Regions from separate parts of the Caballeronia sp. KNU42 genome, predicted to be linked through region 2. Evidence: predicted binding sites of a transcription regulator. Region 2 holds the regulator's gene; the other holds the start of a gene.
The links. Region 2 encodes FliA, which starts transcription of late flagellar genes. Its sites were predicted from a motif close to CTAAAGTTTNNNNNNNNNNNGCCGNTA; they were not measured.
Positions count from the first base shown of each region.

Region 1: a site for FliA is predicted at 3,205-3,231, ahead of motA (flagellar motor stator protein MotA). Genes of this name have one in related genera too.

Region 1 is NZ_CM132388.1:3,186,827-3,194,667, forward strand. Features, by position in the region: gene aqpZ (aquaporin Z) at 1-614, opposite strand, end outside; gene ACSOSP_RS14375 (H-NS histone family protein) at 909-1,214, shown strand; gene ACSOSP_RS14380 (glycosyltransferase family 4 protein) at 1,435-2,505, opposite strand; gene motA (flagellar motor stator protein MotA) at 3,277-4,137, shown strand; gene motB (flagellar motor protein MotB) at 4,171-5,151, shown strand; gene ACSOSP_RS14395 (response regulator) at 5,235-5,615, shown strand; gene cheA (chemotaxis protein CheA) at 5,715-7,841, shown strand, end outside.
Region 2 is NZ_CM132388.1:2,862,288-2,870,128, forward strand. Features, by position in the region: gene fdrA (acyl-CoA synthetase FdrA) at 1-862, opposite strand, end outside; gene ACSOSP_RS12880 (DUF2877 domain-containing protein) at 1,001-1,891, opposite strand; gene ACSOSP_RS12885 (cysteine hydrolase family protein) at 1,908-2,576, opposite strand; gene flhF (flagellar biosynthesis protein FlhF) at 3,128-4,861, shown strand; gene ACSOSP_RS12895 (nucleotide-binding protein) at 4,854-5,786, shown strand; gene ACSOSP_RS12900 (RNA polymerase sigma factor FliA) at 5,817-6,548, shown strand; gene ACSOSP_RS12905 (diguanylate cyclase) at 6,570-7,661, opposite strand.

The DNA of each region.
Region 1 (7,841 bases), 320 kb from region 2:
TCCAGCGCCGCGCCGCCCACGAACAGCGCAGGGCCCGTGGAACGCGCCGGGTTTACCGACGTATTCGTGACCGGAATCGAGATCAGGTGGATCAGCGTCAGGCACAGGCCAATGGCGATTGGCGCAAACCCGGCTGGTGCGCGGCTGTCGGTGGCGCCCAGGATCACGAAGAGGAAGAAGAACGTCATCACGACTTCACACACGAGCGCTGCGATCATTGTGTAATGACCCGGCGAGTGATCGCCGTAACCATTGGTGGCAAAGCCGCTGGCAACCAGGTCGAAGCCCGGCGCGCCACTGGCGATCACCGACAACACGTACGCGCCGATCACGCCGCCCACGACCTGGGCCGCAATGTACGGAACCAGGTCGCGGACCGGGAAGCGTCCTGCGACCGTCAAACCGACGCTCACCGCCGGGTTCAGGTGGCAACCCGAAATGTGGCCGATGGCGTAGGCCATGGTGAGAACAGTCAGGCCGAACGCCAGCGCTACGCCCGCGAAGCCGATACCAAGTTGAGGGTAACCCGCGGCCAGCACTGCGCTGCCGCAGCCGCCCAGCACGAGCCAGAACGTACCAAACATTTCTGCGCCGAGGCGCTGTCCTAATCGCATGATTCGTATTCCTAAAAATATATAAAAAACCGAAACAATTCCGACGCTTGTGACCATGGGTATTTGTACGGATCACTGCGGCGGGTAAGCAGTGTAATCCGAGTCTCGGGACTAGTTGTCAACAATTGTTAAATCGTCAGGAACTAACGGAACTCTTATTAGGAATGCCCTATAGTTTCAAGACTCTTCTCATTCGCATTAGGACTTTTTGCAATTGCGTGTTCAAACGTTGCATCTTTTAATCGATGCCGCTACGCTTCTCAATAATCGCGGGCTATTAGAAAGGATTGGGAAATGTCGCAATACACCGAGCTCAAGGCGCAGATCGCCAAGCTTCAGGAACAGGCGGAGGAGGCACGCCGCGCAGAACTGGAAGCAGTACTGGCGGATATCAGGCGCAAGATCGTCGAATATGGGCTCACGGCCCAGGATCTGGGACTGACAGTCGTCCGTCGAGGCCGGCCTCCCAAGAAGGAGCCGCTGCCGCCGATCTATCAGGACCCCAAGTCAGGCAGCACCTGGAGCGGCCGCGGCAAACCGCCGAAATGGATTGCAGGAAAGAATCGAGAGCGCTTCCTGATTAGTCAGGCGCATTCTTAAAAGTGCTTGGTGACTGCATCGAATAGTGCAGACAAAAGTAAAACAAAATCTCGTCATCAATGACAACAAAAAAAATCCGCCCGAAAGGGCGGATTTTTTTGCCTTGCAATAAAACGGTGGGTGAATGATGCGACCAACGTTCATCGTCGTTTCCAATCGAATCGCCGCCGTAATTTAGAACAATTCCAAGCGGCGCCCGGTCTCCAGGCAGCCGAATAACTTAGCCGATCGCCACCCGGCGCAATACCGGACGCCTGGCGGCTTGCAACAACGCGGTATAGCTTTCGACGTAGTTCAGCGCCATGGTCTTGGCACTAAAGCGACGTTCGAATTGCGCGCGAATTTCGGTACGCGAGAGCTCGTCCAGGCGTTGAAGCGCGCCGACCGCGCCTTGCACGTCTTCGCAAATGAAGCCCGTCACCCCGTGGTCGATCACTTCCGGCACCGAACCACGATTGAACGCGATCACCGGCGTACCGCACGCCATCGCCTCGATCATGACCAGACCGAACGGCTCCGACCAGTCGATAGGGAACAGCAACGCCTTGGCGCCCGACAGGAACTCGGGTTTTTGCTGCTCGTTGATCTCGCCGACGAATTCCACACTGGCTTTCGACTCAGCCAGGAGCGGCTCGATCACGGTCTTGAAGTATTCCTGGTCGACCTTGTCTACCTTGGCGGCAATCTTCAGCGGAAGACCACTTTGCGCCGCGATCTTGATGGCGAGATCGGCCCGCTTTTCCGGACAGATACGGCCGAGGAACGCGAGATATTCTGGCTTCTTGTGCGTTTGCGGCGTCAGCAACTTTTCCGGCAGCCCGTGATAGATCGTGTTGAGCCATCCAGCCTGCGGAAGCGGCACGCGCTGCGAATCCGAGATCGATACGACCGACGCATCAGGAAACGCGCTGAACACAGGTTGCAGCTCGGGCAAATCCAGCCGGCCATGAAGCGTGGTCAGAAACGGCGTGTCCATTTGCGAGAAAATCGAGAACGGCATGTAGTCGAGGTGAAAGTGCAGCACATCGAACTCATGAGCCCGGCGGCGGACATTCTCAAGCAGAAGCGCATGCGGTGCATTCCAGTCGCGGATGGACGGATCCAGGCGCAACGCGCGCGGCCAGGCGGCTTCCAGCTTCGCCTTGGTTTGCGAGTCGCCGCTTGCGAATAGCGTCACATCGTGGCCGAGATCAACCAGTGCGTCTGTCAGATACGACACGACGCGCTCAGTGCCGCCGTAAAACTTCGGGGGGACCGCTTCGTGCAACGGTGCAATTTGTGCGATACGCATAACGTGACTCTCCTGTTCGTGAGGGCTTCGACGCGCAGTCTTCGGAACAAAAACAACGAAAACCGGTAAAGCCTTGGCAGACGGGCCAGCGTCAATGCTGCCGCCCCCTGAAAGTAGGACCCGGATGAATCGGGTTATCCCTTACGACCCATTATCGGGATGACCCTGTGCATCAACGAGTCATTTTTCAAACGCTTAACCTTGTTACAGGCCGAAACACCGGCCGTTACGAGGCTTGGGCGAATTGCCGACGTCCTTACTTGGCAAGCGATTGCGCCTTCGTCATCAAATTGCGCAGTGCAAGATGCATTGCCCAGGACGCCAAATACAGCAATGCGTGTGCCACCGCGCAGGCATGGTGGTCATGGCTCTCTTGTGTTGGCTTCAGCGCTTGCCCGGGAAATTAAATGCTCGCCGCGTAAAGATTTACCTGGGTTCGCCGTTACTCAGGCAGTCAGCCCGGCCGGCTCGAAACATCGATTCGTCCGATCTCGAAGCGCAAAAGCTTGCTTACAACTTGGTACCGATTCGTAAGCTTCGAATCGGCATCTTTGCCCGGGTTTCTTGCTGACGCGAGCCCCCGCGGCGTAGCAAGGCGGCCGAACCGGCTCGCCAGCCGACTGCCTTGGAGGCGTGAATGCACCGCCACTCAAGACGCTGCACGGTGTCCGACCCGCTGTCCCCATCCGCGATTTCCCTTCAAAGTTTTCCCGCCACTTGCCGTAAACCACTTAACGGCGGTTTCGCCGATGCAACCAAGAGGGTTCGATTGTGCTGATTTTCATCGGAACACTAGTGACGCTGTTGTCCGTTTTCGGCGGTTATGCGCTGGAAGGCGGCCATCTCGGCGCATTGGTCCAGCCCGTTGAAATCCTGATGATCGCCGGCGCCGGCGTGGGAGCGTTCATCCTCGGCAACGGCATGAAGACGATCAAGTCCACGCTGCGCGTGATCCCGACGCTCTTCAAGGGCTCCAAGTACAACAAGGACGTGTACATGGAGCTGATGGCGCTGCTCTATGTGCTGCTCGCAAAAGCGCGCAAGGAAGGCACGCTGACGCTGGAGTCCGACATCGACGATCCTTCCAAAAGCCCGATCTTCGGCCAGTACCCGAAGATCCTGGCGGATCACCACATCGTCGAATTCCTTACTGATTATTTGCGCCTGATGGTCGGCGGCAACATGAACGCGTTCGAGATCGAAAGCCTCATGGACGAGGAGATCGAGACGCATCACGCGGAAGGCGAAGGCCCGGCGCAGGCGCTGCACAAGGTAGGCGACGCAATGCCGGCGTTCGGTATTGTCGCGGCCGTGATGGGCGTGGTTCACACCATGGCGTCGGCCGACCAGCCGCCGGCCATCCTTGGCGAAATGATCGCGCAGGCGCTGGTCGGGACGTTCCTCGGCATCCTGCTTTCCTATGGATTGATCGGCCCGCTCGCGAGCGTCGCGGAACAGCGCGTGGCGGAGTCGACGAAGATGTTCCAGTGCATCAAGGTGACGATCCTGGCGAGCCTGAACGGCTACGCGCCGGCTATCGCGGTGGAGTTCGGCCGCAAAGTGCTCTTCTCCACCGAGCGTCCGTCGTTCTCCGAACTGGAAGAACACGTGCGCCGCGTGAAGGCGAAGTAAGCACCTTCAGCGACCGAGCGCCCCGAGCCCGCCATGCCGACCAACAAAGATCGTCCGATTTTCATCAAGCGCATCGTATCGAGCAAGAAATCGCATCACGGTGGTGCCTGGAAGCTGGCGTACGCCGACTTCATGACGGCAATGATGGCGTTTTTCTTGCTGATGTGGCTGCTGAGCGCGGTCTCGCCGGTGCAGCGCCAGGGGATTGCCGAGTATTTCAACATGCCGCTGAAGAACGCGATCATGGGCGGGCAGGGTAGCGGCATGGACTCCAGCATCATCAATGGCGGCGGGCGCGATATTTCAAGCCCCGAGCCGGGCACGACCCGCATGAGCGACGGTACGCGGCACGTGCAGCGGCTCGACGAACAGACGTTGAGAGCGGCGCAAGGTGAACTCGAACGGCGCGACCTGGCTCGCCTGCACGACCTGCAGGTCAAGCTGATGGCCGCGATTGAAGCAAACCCGGTGTTGCGCCAGTTCAGGCAGCAGATCCGGATTGATTCGACGCAGCAGGGTCTGCGCATCGAGATTGTCGATACCCAGAAGCGCCCGATGTTCGCGCTCGCAAGCAATAACGTCGAGCCCTACATGCGCGACATCCTGCGCGAGATCGGCAAGGCGCTCAACGACGTACCGAACCGGATCGTGGTGCAGGGACACACCGACGCCACGCAATATGCGGGCGGTGAAAAGGGTTACAGCAACTGGGAGCTGTCGGCGGACCGCGCGAACGCTTCGCGGCGCGAGCTGATCTCGGGCGGCATGGACGAGTCGAAGGTATTGCGGGTGCTTGGACTTGCATCGACGCAGAACCTGAACAAGCAGGATGCTTTCGATCCCGAGAACCGGCGCATCAGCATCCTTGTGTTGAACCACAAGTCGGAAGAGTCCATGACGCGCGAGGACCAGCCGGCGACCACGATTACCAGCAACGCAGGCGGCCCGGGCGAGCTCAAGCCCAACTTCGGCTCGCTGGCGCCGGCATTACCGGCCAAGCCGGCTGCGCCGTGACGGTTGCACCAGGACACACGCTCACGAGAACACGAGAGCACCAGAGGCACGACAAGAACATCGGACAGAGGGCTGCAAACATCATGATCAAGAACATTCTGGCTGTCGACGACTCGGCTGCCATGCGGCAAATCCTTTCGGCGACGTTTGTCGCGGCGGGGTATCGCGTGGTGGTGGCTTTAGATGGGGCGCAAGCGTACGAAGCGGCGCTCGCCGAACAGTTCGATCTCGTGATCACCGACCAGAACATGCCGGCAATGAGCGGCCTGGAGCTGATCGGAAAATTGCGCGGGCATCGTGCGTATGCGAATACGCCGATCCTCGTGCTGACAACCGAGTCGGGCGAGCCCTTCAAAGCCGCCGCGCGCGCAGTGGGCGCGACCGGCTGGCTCGAAAAGCCGTTCGACCCTGACATGCTGACCGAACTGGTCGTCACGTTGTCGGGAGCGGAACACCCGCACTGAAGCAAACCGTTTTTGCATGAAGCATCAGGCACGAAGAAAACATCAGCTTTTACGACGCGCATAGCGACGACAGACAAGGCATCCCGTGGTGACCCAGGCATGACACTCGACATTACGCAGTTCTATCAAACATTCTTCGACGAAGCCGACGAGCTGCTCGCGGACATGGAGCAGTTGCTGCTCGCGCTGGATCTGGCGAACCCCGATCCCGAAGATCTCGGTGCGATCTTCCGCGCGGCGCATTCGATCAAGGGCGGCGCGGCCACGTTCGGTTTTTCGGCGCTGACCGAGACCACGCACATCCTCGAGTCGTTGCTCGATCGGGCGCGCAATAACGAGCTGGTCCTGCGTCGCGACATGATCGATACGTTCCTTGAAACGAAGGACGTGCTGTCGGATCAGCTCGGCGCGTATCGCGCCAGTGCTGAACCGGACGCAGCGGCCGCGAAGGCGATCTGCGCAAAGCTTGAGTACTTGCGGGACAACGATCCGGCTGACGGCGCCGTCGCCGCGGCGGAAGTTGCGCAGCCGCAGCCGTCGTTCACGGAAGCCGCCGCGATCGCGCAGGATCTCGCGCAAGTCGCGCTGGCGCTCGGCCCGAACGAACCGCCGCCGCACGTCGTCGAGCAAGCGAACGAGGCGGTCGAGGAAGACGGCGAATGGGCCGAGTTTCCGGCTGCACCCGATGCAAGCCACGGTGCTGAAAGCGCCGGGCAAGAAGGTCCTCACCTGAAAATTACGCTACGGGGGGTGGGGGAGAAGGACCAGGCTCTGCTGACTGAGGAGCTTGGAAACCTGGGTACTGTCGTCGGGGAATTGAAGTCGGGTAGTGATTTGACGTTGTGGCTCGACTCGGATGTGTCCTCTGACGATATCGTCGCCGTGTGCTGTTTCGTGATCGATGAAGCGCAGATCGCGGTGAGCCGCGGCAATGCAGCCGATGCGGCGCCTGCTGGCGGGTCGCAAGCTGCTGCAGAGCAGGAAGACTTAGACGAGGTGGCAGCAAAAGCACCCGCACCTGAGAAGACGGAACCGGCGGCAGTCTCTGCTGCTGCCGCCGAGTCCCGCACCAAGATATCCGCAAGCCCGGCGGTGACGGAACCGTCCGAAGCGCCGAAGGCGCCGGAAGGCGACAAGAAAGCGAAGGCAGCCGCGCCGGCTGCCGCGGAAGGCAGTTCCATCCGCGTGGGTGTGGAGAAGGTGGATCAACTGATCAACCTCGTCGGCGAACTGGTGATCACGCAGGCCATGCTCGCCGAAACCACGAGCACCTTCGATCCCGCCTTGCACGACCGCCTGTTCAACGGCATGGCGCAGCTCGAACGCAATGCGCGCGACCTGCAGGAAGCGGTGATGTCCATCCGCATGATGCCGATGGACTACGTCTTCAGCCGTTTCCCGCGCCTCGTGCGCGATCTCGCCGGAAAGCTCGGCAAGGAAGTCGAACTCGTCACGTTCGGACAGGCAACGGAGCTGGACAAGAGCTTGATTGAACGCATCATCGACCCGTTGACGCACCTCGTGCGCAACTCGCTCGACCATGGCATCGAAACCGTGGAAGCACGGCGTGCGGCGGGTAAAGCGACGGCGGGGCAGCTGGTGCTGTCGGCGGCGCATCACGGCGGCAACATCGTGATCGAAGTCAGCGACGACGGCGCGGGCCTGCGTCGCGACAAGATTCTCGCGAAGGCGATGAAACAGGGCATGCAGGTCAGCGAACAAATGTCCGACGACGAAGTCTGGCAACTGATCTTCATGCCGGGCTTTTCCACCGCCGAGCAGGTCACGGACATCTCCGGCCGCGGCGTGGGCATGGACGTGGTGAAACGCAACATCCAGGCGATGGGCGGCCATGTCGAGATCCAGTCTCGCGAAGGCCGTGGCACGACCACGAAGATCGTATTGCCGCTGACGCTGGCGATTCTCGACGGCATGTCGGTGAAGGTAGGCGCCGAGATTTTCATCCTGCCGCTGAACTTCGTGATGGAGTCGCTGCAACCCGTTGCCGACGATATCTATACGGTTGCCGGCGGCGAGCGCGTGGTCCGCGTTCGCGGCGAGTACCTGCCGCTGGTAGCACTCCACCAGGTCTTTGAAGTGACCGATGCGCGCACCGAACCCACGCAGGGAATCATCACGATCATCCAGTCGGAAGGACGCCGCTTTGCCATGCTGATCGATGAACTGGTCGGCCAGCAGCAAGTGGTGGTGAAGAACCTGGAAACG
Region 2 (7,841 bases):
GCCGCGCGCCCAGGAAGTTGACGACGACCGGCTTGCCCGCCGCGCGCGCCCGCGCCAGGATCTTTTCCGCGACGACTGGCGCCGGCGGTTTGGAGATCAGCACGATCACCTGGGTGTCGGGATCGGCGGCGAGCGCATCGAGACCGTACAACATGGAGATCCCGCCAATCGATTCGTGCAGGTCGTGCCCGCCCGTGCCGAGCGCCTGCGAAATCCCGGCGCCCAACTGGTCGATGCGGCACGTCACTTCCTGCAGTCCGGTCCCCGATGCCGCCACGACGCCGATCGCCCCGCGCTTGACGACATTGGCGAAGCCCAGCGGCATCCCGTTGATGATGGCCGTCCCGCAATCGGGGCCCATCACCAGCAGGTTTTTCTCAGCCGCGAGCGTCTTGATTGCGCGCTCGTGGGCGAGACTGACGTTATCGGAGAAAAGCATGACCGAGAGCCCCAACCGCAGCGCCTTGATTGCTTCGGCGGCGGCGTAATCGCCGGGGACCGAGATCAAGGCGAGATTCGATGCCGCCTGCTGTTCCACTGCCATTTCGAGGCTGGCGAGCGGCGGCGGACGCACGCCGTCGCCGCTCGACTCCTCCGGCTTGCTGTTCAACCGCTCTTCCGCAATAACGAGCGCGCCATCGCACGCCGCGATCTCGCCGCGTACCGCGATCACGAGATCGTTCGGCCCGGCGGTGCAGCCGTCATCCAGCGCCGCATCGCGCAATTGCGCCAGATTGGTGCTGGTTCCCATCACCACCGACGCCTGCTCGATGCCAGCCAGCTTCGAGATGTGCGCGGATATCTGCATCAGGGAAACGGAGTCCTGATACATGTTCTTGAAGACTTTGGTTCTTATGCTCATTTCAGCTTCCGGTAATCGTTACACTTGCCTGGTCCAGATTTCGGCCGAGTGCTCGCCTGGCGAACCCGGCGTTGCACGCGCCGGGTGCCATCAATCTGATTAACTCGATAATCGTTTTCGGCTAATCCATATTAAAGATCAGTTCATTTCTTTCAGCTGCACTTTTCCAAGCGCTCTTATTCCGTGCAGGAAACCTCCAAGACAATCTGCGCCAGAGGACGAGCCGAATTTCATGACGTTGATTGCCGAAAGTTTTATTTCCGCCGGCGTGCTTCCGTGAATCAGGACAGACGTCAAATGGTCAATCGACTGTGAATAATGTCCCTGCAACGCGAGCGCGAGATAATGCCGGCTGATACTGGTGGTCCGGTGAAGCTGACTCTTGATTGCCGGACGCAATAGTTTCAAATGGTTGGATATGACGCCGAGATGCTGCCATGGCCATAACGACGCCAGATAGCCCAGCAGGTAGTCATCGCCATCCGGCGTCAGGCCTGCGCCGTATCCAATCAGTTCCGAGACGCTGCTTTCCAACTCCGCCTTTGCGTCGCCGGGGTTCAGGCGCGGTATGCGCCCACCCGGCGGCCAGCCCGGCAGCAATTGCAGGTTGCTGCGGACCTCGCGCTCCATGCAGTACTCCAGCAACTGGCTCGCCAGTAACGGATAAGCCGTCAGCAGCGCGTTCGGCGAATGGCCGCCCTGCACCCGCTCCGTTCCGGGCCGCCAGCATGGCGCCCGGTCCAGGTTGGCGCGCCAGAGTGTCCCGCGCAACTCGTTGTTCTCGAGCGTGATGGGCTCCCGGGAATGCGCCTGATGGCGCCAATCCCAGCCAGGCGGCGTGGCAAGCCTGATCGCCGTGGGCAGGTTCTGGTAGCGTGGACTCAGCAAGGTCAGCAATTCGCCACTCGCCGACGACATGTTCATGGCGTGCTGAAAGCAGCTATGAACCCAGAACCGCTGCGTCTCGCGTGGCCCGTGCTCCGCCATATAACCCACCGAGCACACCGGGAACGTGAGGAGGCGCGCCATGGCTGTCCGGCTGTTGTCAGCCACGCAGGCCGTCGACAATGGCCGCGGCGTCGCCCACCCAGCCGAAGATTGCGCCCTGCGCCTTGATCATCTCCAGCGCCGACTTCTGGAATTCCGGGAAGTACGATCCGACGCAATCCGCCGGAATAATGCACTCGTAGCCGCGGTCATTGGCTTCGCGAACCGTGGTGGTCACGCAGACTTCAGTAGTCACGCCGCACACGATAAGCGTCTTGATGCCGTGGTTTTGCAGGATCAGCTGCAGGTCGGTTTGATAGAACGCACCCTTGCCGGGTTTATCGATGATGGGTTCGCCCACCGCCGGATACAGCTCGGGAATGATGTCGTGCCCTGCCTCGCCGCGGACCAGGATGCGGCCCATGGGGCCGTCGGTGCCAATGAACGTCTTGCCGCCGCGCGTCAGTTTCGCGGGCGGGCAATCGGCCAAGTCGGCGCGGTGACCCTCACGCGTATGGATGACCAGCAGCTTCGCGTCGCGCGCCGCCTTCAGCACCTTCCCGCACGGGACAATCGCGCTGCGCACCAGGGAGACGTCATTTCCCAATGCCTCGCCAAAGCCTCCCGGTTCAACAAAATCACGCTGCATGTCGATCATGACCAATGCTGTCGTGCGTGAATCAAACGGGAGCGGGAACGGTTGTGCGTGAAATAGTTTTTGAGCCATTTTTATATTCCTTGATTAATGTCAGGACGTGAAATGCCTGCTCTGCTATTGCAATTTATTTGAATTGTCCTTCGATTTATTATAGGTAGGTTCGGCTTGATGGACGATAGATATTTCATCGACTTAACCATTGTTCATCGATTTCCATGGTTGATTAAAGTCGTTTCAAAAACTTAATATAATTATTATCACGAACCAGCCGGCACTGTGTTGCGCGAGAATAAAGCGGCACGCGAAATAATCATCACGGCCCTGCGGCGGAATAACACAACGGGTAATGAAACGATTCTTGAAGTTTTTGATCCAGTCGCGGCCCACATCACCGCAATTGTCTGATGTTTGATCCGGCATGCACCTCTGCGATGCAGCCCGTGCGCCGCCCCCGCCATCGATCTCCCGAATTACCCCGCTTTCCCGGCTCTTATCAGCCGATGGCCCGCCAGCCACCCTTGCAATAATTCATTCACTGGAAAACGGTACGTCGCTCAAAACCAGGGGCTACCGGTCAACCGCAACAGATCAATGTGAGCGCGAGCTCATCGGGGGATAAATTGAACATCCGCAAATTCATCGGTGCCACGAGTCGTGAAGCGTTTCGGCTCGTCCGTGAAGCACTGGGCCCCGATGCGGTCGTGCTGTCGAATCGGGTAACCGAAGACGGCAGCGTCGAGATCGTCGCGGTCGCTGACGGCGATCTCGCGAAGATCTCCCCGAAAGCCGCCGCCCAGCATCGCGAGATGAAACTGCGGGAGTCGGCCGGGAATCAGTCACATTCGCAGTCACATTCGCAACCGCAATTGCAGTCCCACGCGCCGTCTCACCTGAATTCGAATTCAGGTTCGAACGCGTACGCAAGCGGCGATGTCTTTTCATCGGTATTCGGCGCCAATCCCGAACCGCTGGATGATATGGAGCCCGAAGCGCAAGTGGACGACACGTCGCGCACGATGGCCGAATCGAATCCCTGGCTGATCGAGCATGCGCGCCGGGTAGCTCAGTCAGCGGCTGAAAGTGCGCAGCAACGCACGCTGAGCGCGTCAGCCGCAATTGCGAAGGGCTTGGGCAGTCCCGTGACCGTCACGCCGCAGGACTCCGCGCAAGCCCACGGATGGACCCGCGAAGCAGCGCAAGCCGCCGCTCGCCGGGCGGAACAAAAAACCGCGCAACTGCACGCAGCAACCCAGCACCAAATCCAAACCCCGGCGGCCCAAACCGCCAGCTCGATGCAGGAAGGCGCGTTCGCGGGCCTGCCGGCGTCGGCCGCTGCAGCCGTGACCGAAGCCATCCGCACGCGCATGGAGCAAGTCGTGAACGACACCGTCATGAATGAACTTTCGTCGATGCGCGGCATGATGGAAGAGCACTTCGCCGGCTTGCTGTGGGGCGATCGCCAGCGCCGCAGCCCGAATCACGCCGCGCTGACCAAGCGCCTGTTCGCGGCCGGTTTCTCAGCGCAGCTGGTCCGTCTGCTGATCGACAACATGCCGGAGATCGAACAAGCCGAAGAGTCGATGCAATGGGTCCAGCAAGTGCTCGAGAACAACCTGCCCGTCATGGACAGCGAAGAATCGATGATGAACCGCGGCGGCGTTTTCGCGCTGATGGGCCCGACGGGCGTGGGCAAGACGACCACCACCGCCAAGCTCGCCGCGCGCTGCGTGATGCGCTTCGGCGCCAGCAAGGTCGCGCTGCTCACCACCGACAGCTACCGGATCGGCGCGCACGAACAACTGCGTATTTTCGGCAAGATCCTCGGGGTATCGGTGCATGCGGTGAAAGACGCAAGCGACCTGCAACTCGCGCTTTCGGAACTGCGTAACAAGCACATCGTGCTGATCGACACCATTGGCATGAGCCAGCGCGACCGTACTGTCTCCGATCACATCGCCATGTTGTGCGGCGCCGGCCATCCGGTGCAGCGCCTGCTGCTGCTGAACGCAACCAGCCACGGCGATACGTTGAACGAAGTCGTGCAGGCCTATCAGAGCAATCCGGACCAGGCGCCGCTCGCGGGCTGCATCCTGACCAAGCTCGACGAAGCCACGAACCTGGGTGGCGTACTCGACACCGTGATCCGCTACAAGCTGCCCGTGCATTACGTATCGACGGGTCAGAAGGTGCCGGAAAACCTGTACGTCGCGACCAAGCGTTTCCTGATTAAAAGCGCCTTCTGCATCCCGCGCGACGGCTCGCCGTTCGTGCCGCAAGACGATGATGTGCCGCCGCTCCTGTCCGCGCTCTCAGCGCGCGCTTCCACCGAACTGCATGAGGTTCACTTTGGATAAGTTCGTGTCCGATCAGGCTGAAGGCTTGCGCCGTCTGCTGACACGCAACGGCTCCCGGGTCGTGGCGGTGTGCGGCGCCCCGGCAGGTGGATTGGGGGGAACCGGCAATACCTCGACGGTCGTCAACCTCGCCTGCGCGCTCGCCGCGCAAGGTAAGGATGTGCTGGTAATCGATGAGCGCCATAACGCGTTGTCGGTGAGCCGGCTGGCGAAGGTGCCCGACAACGGCGCGCTGGGCGCCGTGTTGTCCGGCAAGCGTTTCTTGCAGGACGCCGTCACGCGCACGCCGTTCGGCTTTTCGGTGATCGCCGCGCCTCGCGACGAACGCATCAGCCAGGACGCCGCGCATTGCCGGGTGCTGCTCGACGGACCCGCCGATGTGGTCCTGATCGATACCCAGCTTGACCGTAGCGGCGCGTTGTCGAATCTGGCCGTGCAAGCGCACGACTTCGTGATCGTGACGCGCGTAGCGCCTGCCGCGATCACCGAGGCGTACGCCTGCATCAAGCGTCTGCATTACGCACACGCTATCGGGCGGTTCCGGGTCGTCGTGAATCACGTGAAGAACGGCGCCGATGCGCAAATCGCTTTCGATAACCTCGCGGGCGTCGCCGGCCGCTATCTCGCGGTGCAGCTCATGCCGGCGGGCTGCGTGGCTGAAGATCCGCGCGTGGCGCGGGCGCACGAGCTGTCGCGTTGCGCGGTGGAAGCATTCCCGGCGACGGCAGCGGCCCGGGATTACCGGCAGATTGCCGCTGAATTGCAGTACTGGCCGATGCCGCAAGCGTCGCAGTTTGAATGGCCCGTGCAGTCCTTGCGAGCGGAAACGCAGCAAGAGGTAGAGCGTTCGATCAACTCCGGCGCGGTACGTCGCGCCGAAACGCCATTGATGCAGCGCGCGATGAGCAGTCCCGCGTCCGTGTGATGCCGCAAGAGAAGGAACAAGGTGAATGCGATGTATAACGCCCAGGGAAAACTGTCACAGTCGGAAGTCCTGACCCGCTACGCGCCGCTGGTGCGCCGGCTCGGACTGCAGCTCGTGGCGAAAATGCCGGCCAGCGTCGATCTGGACGACCTGATCCAGGCCGGCATGATCGGCTTGCTCGATGCGGCCGGCCGCTATAAGGAAGATCAGGGCGCTCAGTTCGAGACCTACGCCAGCCAGCGGATTCGCGGCGCGATGCTCGACGAGTTGCGCGCCAACGACTGGCTGCCGCGCAGCATGCGCAAGACCTCGCGCGAAGTGGAGTCCGCTGTGCACAAGGTCGAGCAGCATCTCGGCCGGTCCGCGAGCGAACAGGAAGTGGCCGAGCACCTGAACATGCCGCTGATTGAATACCAGGCCATGCTGCAGGATCTGCATGGCAGCCAGTTGATCTATTACGAAGACTTCGACCGGTCTTCCGATGACGAGCCGTTTCTCGACCGTTATTGCGTCGATAAAGCCGACCCGCTGTCCGCGTTGCTCGACGGCAGCTTGCGCTCGGCGCTGGTTGACGCCATCGATAAATTGCCGGAACGCGAAAAGCTGCTGATGAGCTTGTATTACGAGAAGGGCTTGAACCTGCGCGAAATTGGCGCGGTGATGGAAGTCAGCGAATCGCGTGTGTGCCAGTTGCATAGCCAGGCTGTTGCACGGCTGCGGGCGAAGTTGCGGGAACAGGCTTGGTCGGGCGTGGAAGCTTGAGCCCCGGCAGATAAACGTAGTTCAGGTTTCGAAATCCGCGCTGTCGGCGAATACTGTCTGGCCCTTGCCTCGCGCCTTGGCGCGATACATTGCACGATCCGCTGCGCGCATCAGCGCGGCAATATCCGTGTAACCGGGGCTCAGGTCCGGCGAGATCAGGCACGCGCCAATACTCGCCGATACATTCATCACCCGGTCCTGCACCGACTTCATTTCCGCCAGCACCGCGTGTACGCCGTTCGCCACCGTCTGCACGGCGTGGTTGCCGGTCACGTGCCGCGCCAGTACGACGAATTCGTCGCCGCCGAGGCGCGCGACTGTGTCGGTGGTTCTTACTCTTCTTGCCAGCAGCGCCGCGAAAGTTTGCAGCACGACGTCGCCGACTTCGTGGCCGTAGGTATCGTTGACTTCCTTGAAGCCGTCGAGATCGATCAGCAGCAGCGCGGTCGCGCCTTCCTGTCCCGTCGATATCGCCATCACCGCCCGGCCGATGGTCTGTTCCAGCATGTAGCGGTTGCTCAAGCCCGTGAGGGGATCGGTACCGGCCTTCAACGCGAGGTCGCGGTTCGCGCTGCCCAGGCGGCCGATCAGCACCGCGAGATAGATCGATGCCCCAAGGACGCTTAGGCCAATCCCGAGCGCCGCGAGCTGATTGATCATCCACCAGGGCTGCAGGACGGACAACGCGACGATACCCAGTAGCGCCGTTCCACACGACAACGCCAGCGTGCGCTTGCCGTAACGCCCGGCCGCGCCGATCAGAAAAAGGAAAACGGCCCACAGCATGGGCAAGGTGAGCGCGCCTCCGGCGCCGAGAACCACGGTGAGCAGGACCTGATCGGCGACCGTTGTGCAAGCGAGGCGCAGATCCGACTGCCGCTGCATTTTGCTGATGATTAGCCGGGTCGCGACGCCATAGATCAGGCAGAGCGCGAGCGCATGGAAACTGGCGATGGCGGCGGGCGTCGGATCGAACCACGCCAGCACACCGTAGACTGCCGCTGCGAGGCCGCCCAGTATGACTCGCAGCGTCGCCTGCTCTTTTTCCGGATCGTGATGCGGCGACCACACGTAACCGCGCTGCCGGTGCAAGGGGTCCTTCGCCTGCCCCATTCTGAATCTCCCTGATGTGATGTCGAAGGTGATGCCGAAGTGCTGATCGATGCCGCGTTTTCTGCAGTTTTTCTGCCGTTTTTCTACAGTGCCTGCGTGTTGCAGAATTGCAATCGTACTGCGTCGTTGAAAAGTGACCGAAAAGCGCACGAATCGGCTAGATTCATGGCTGATTAATGC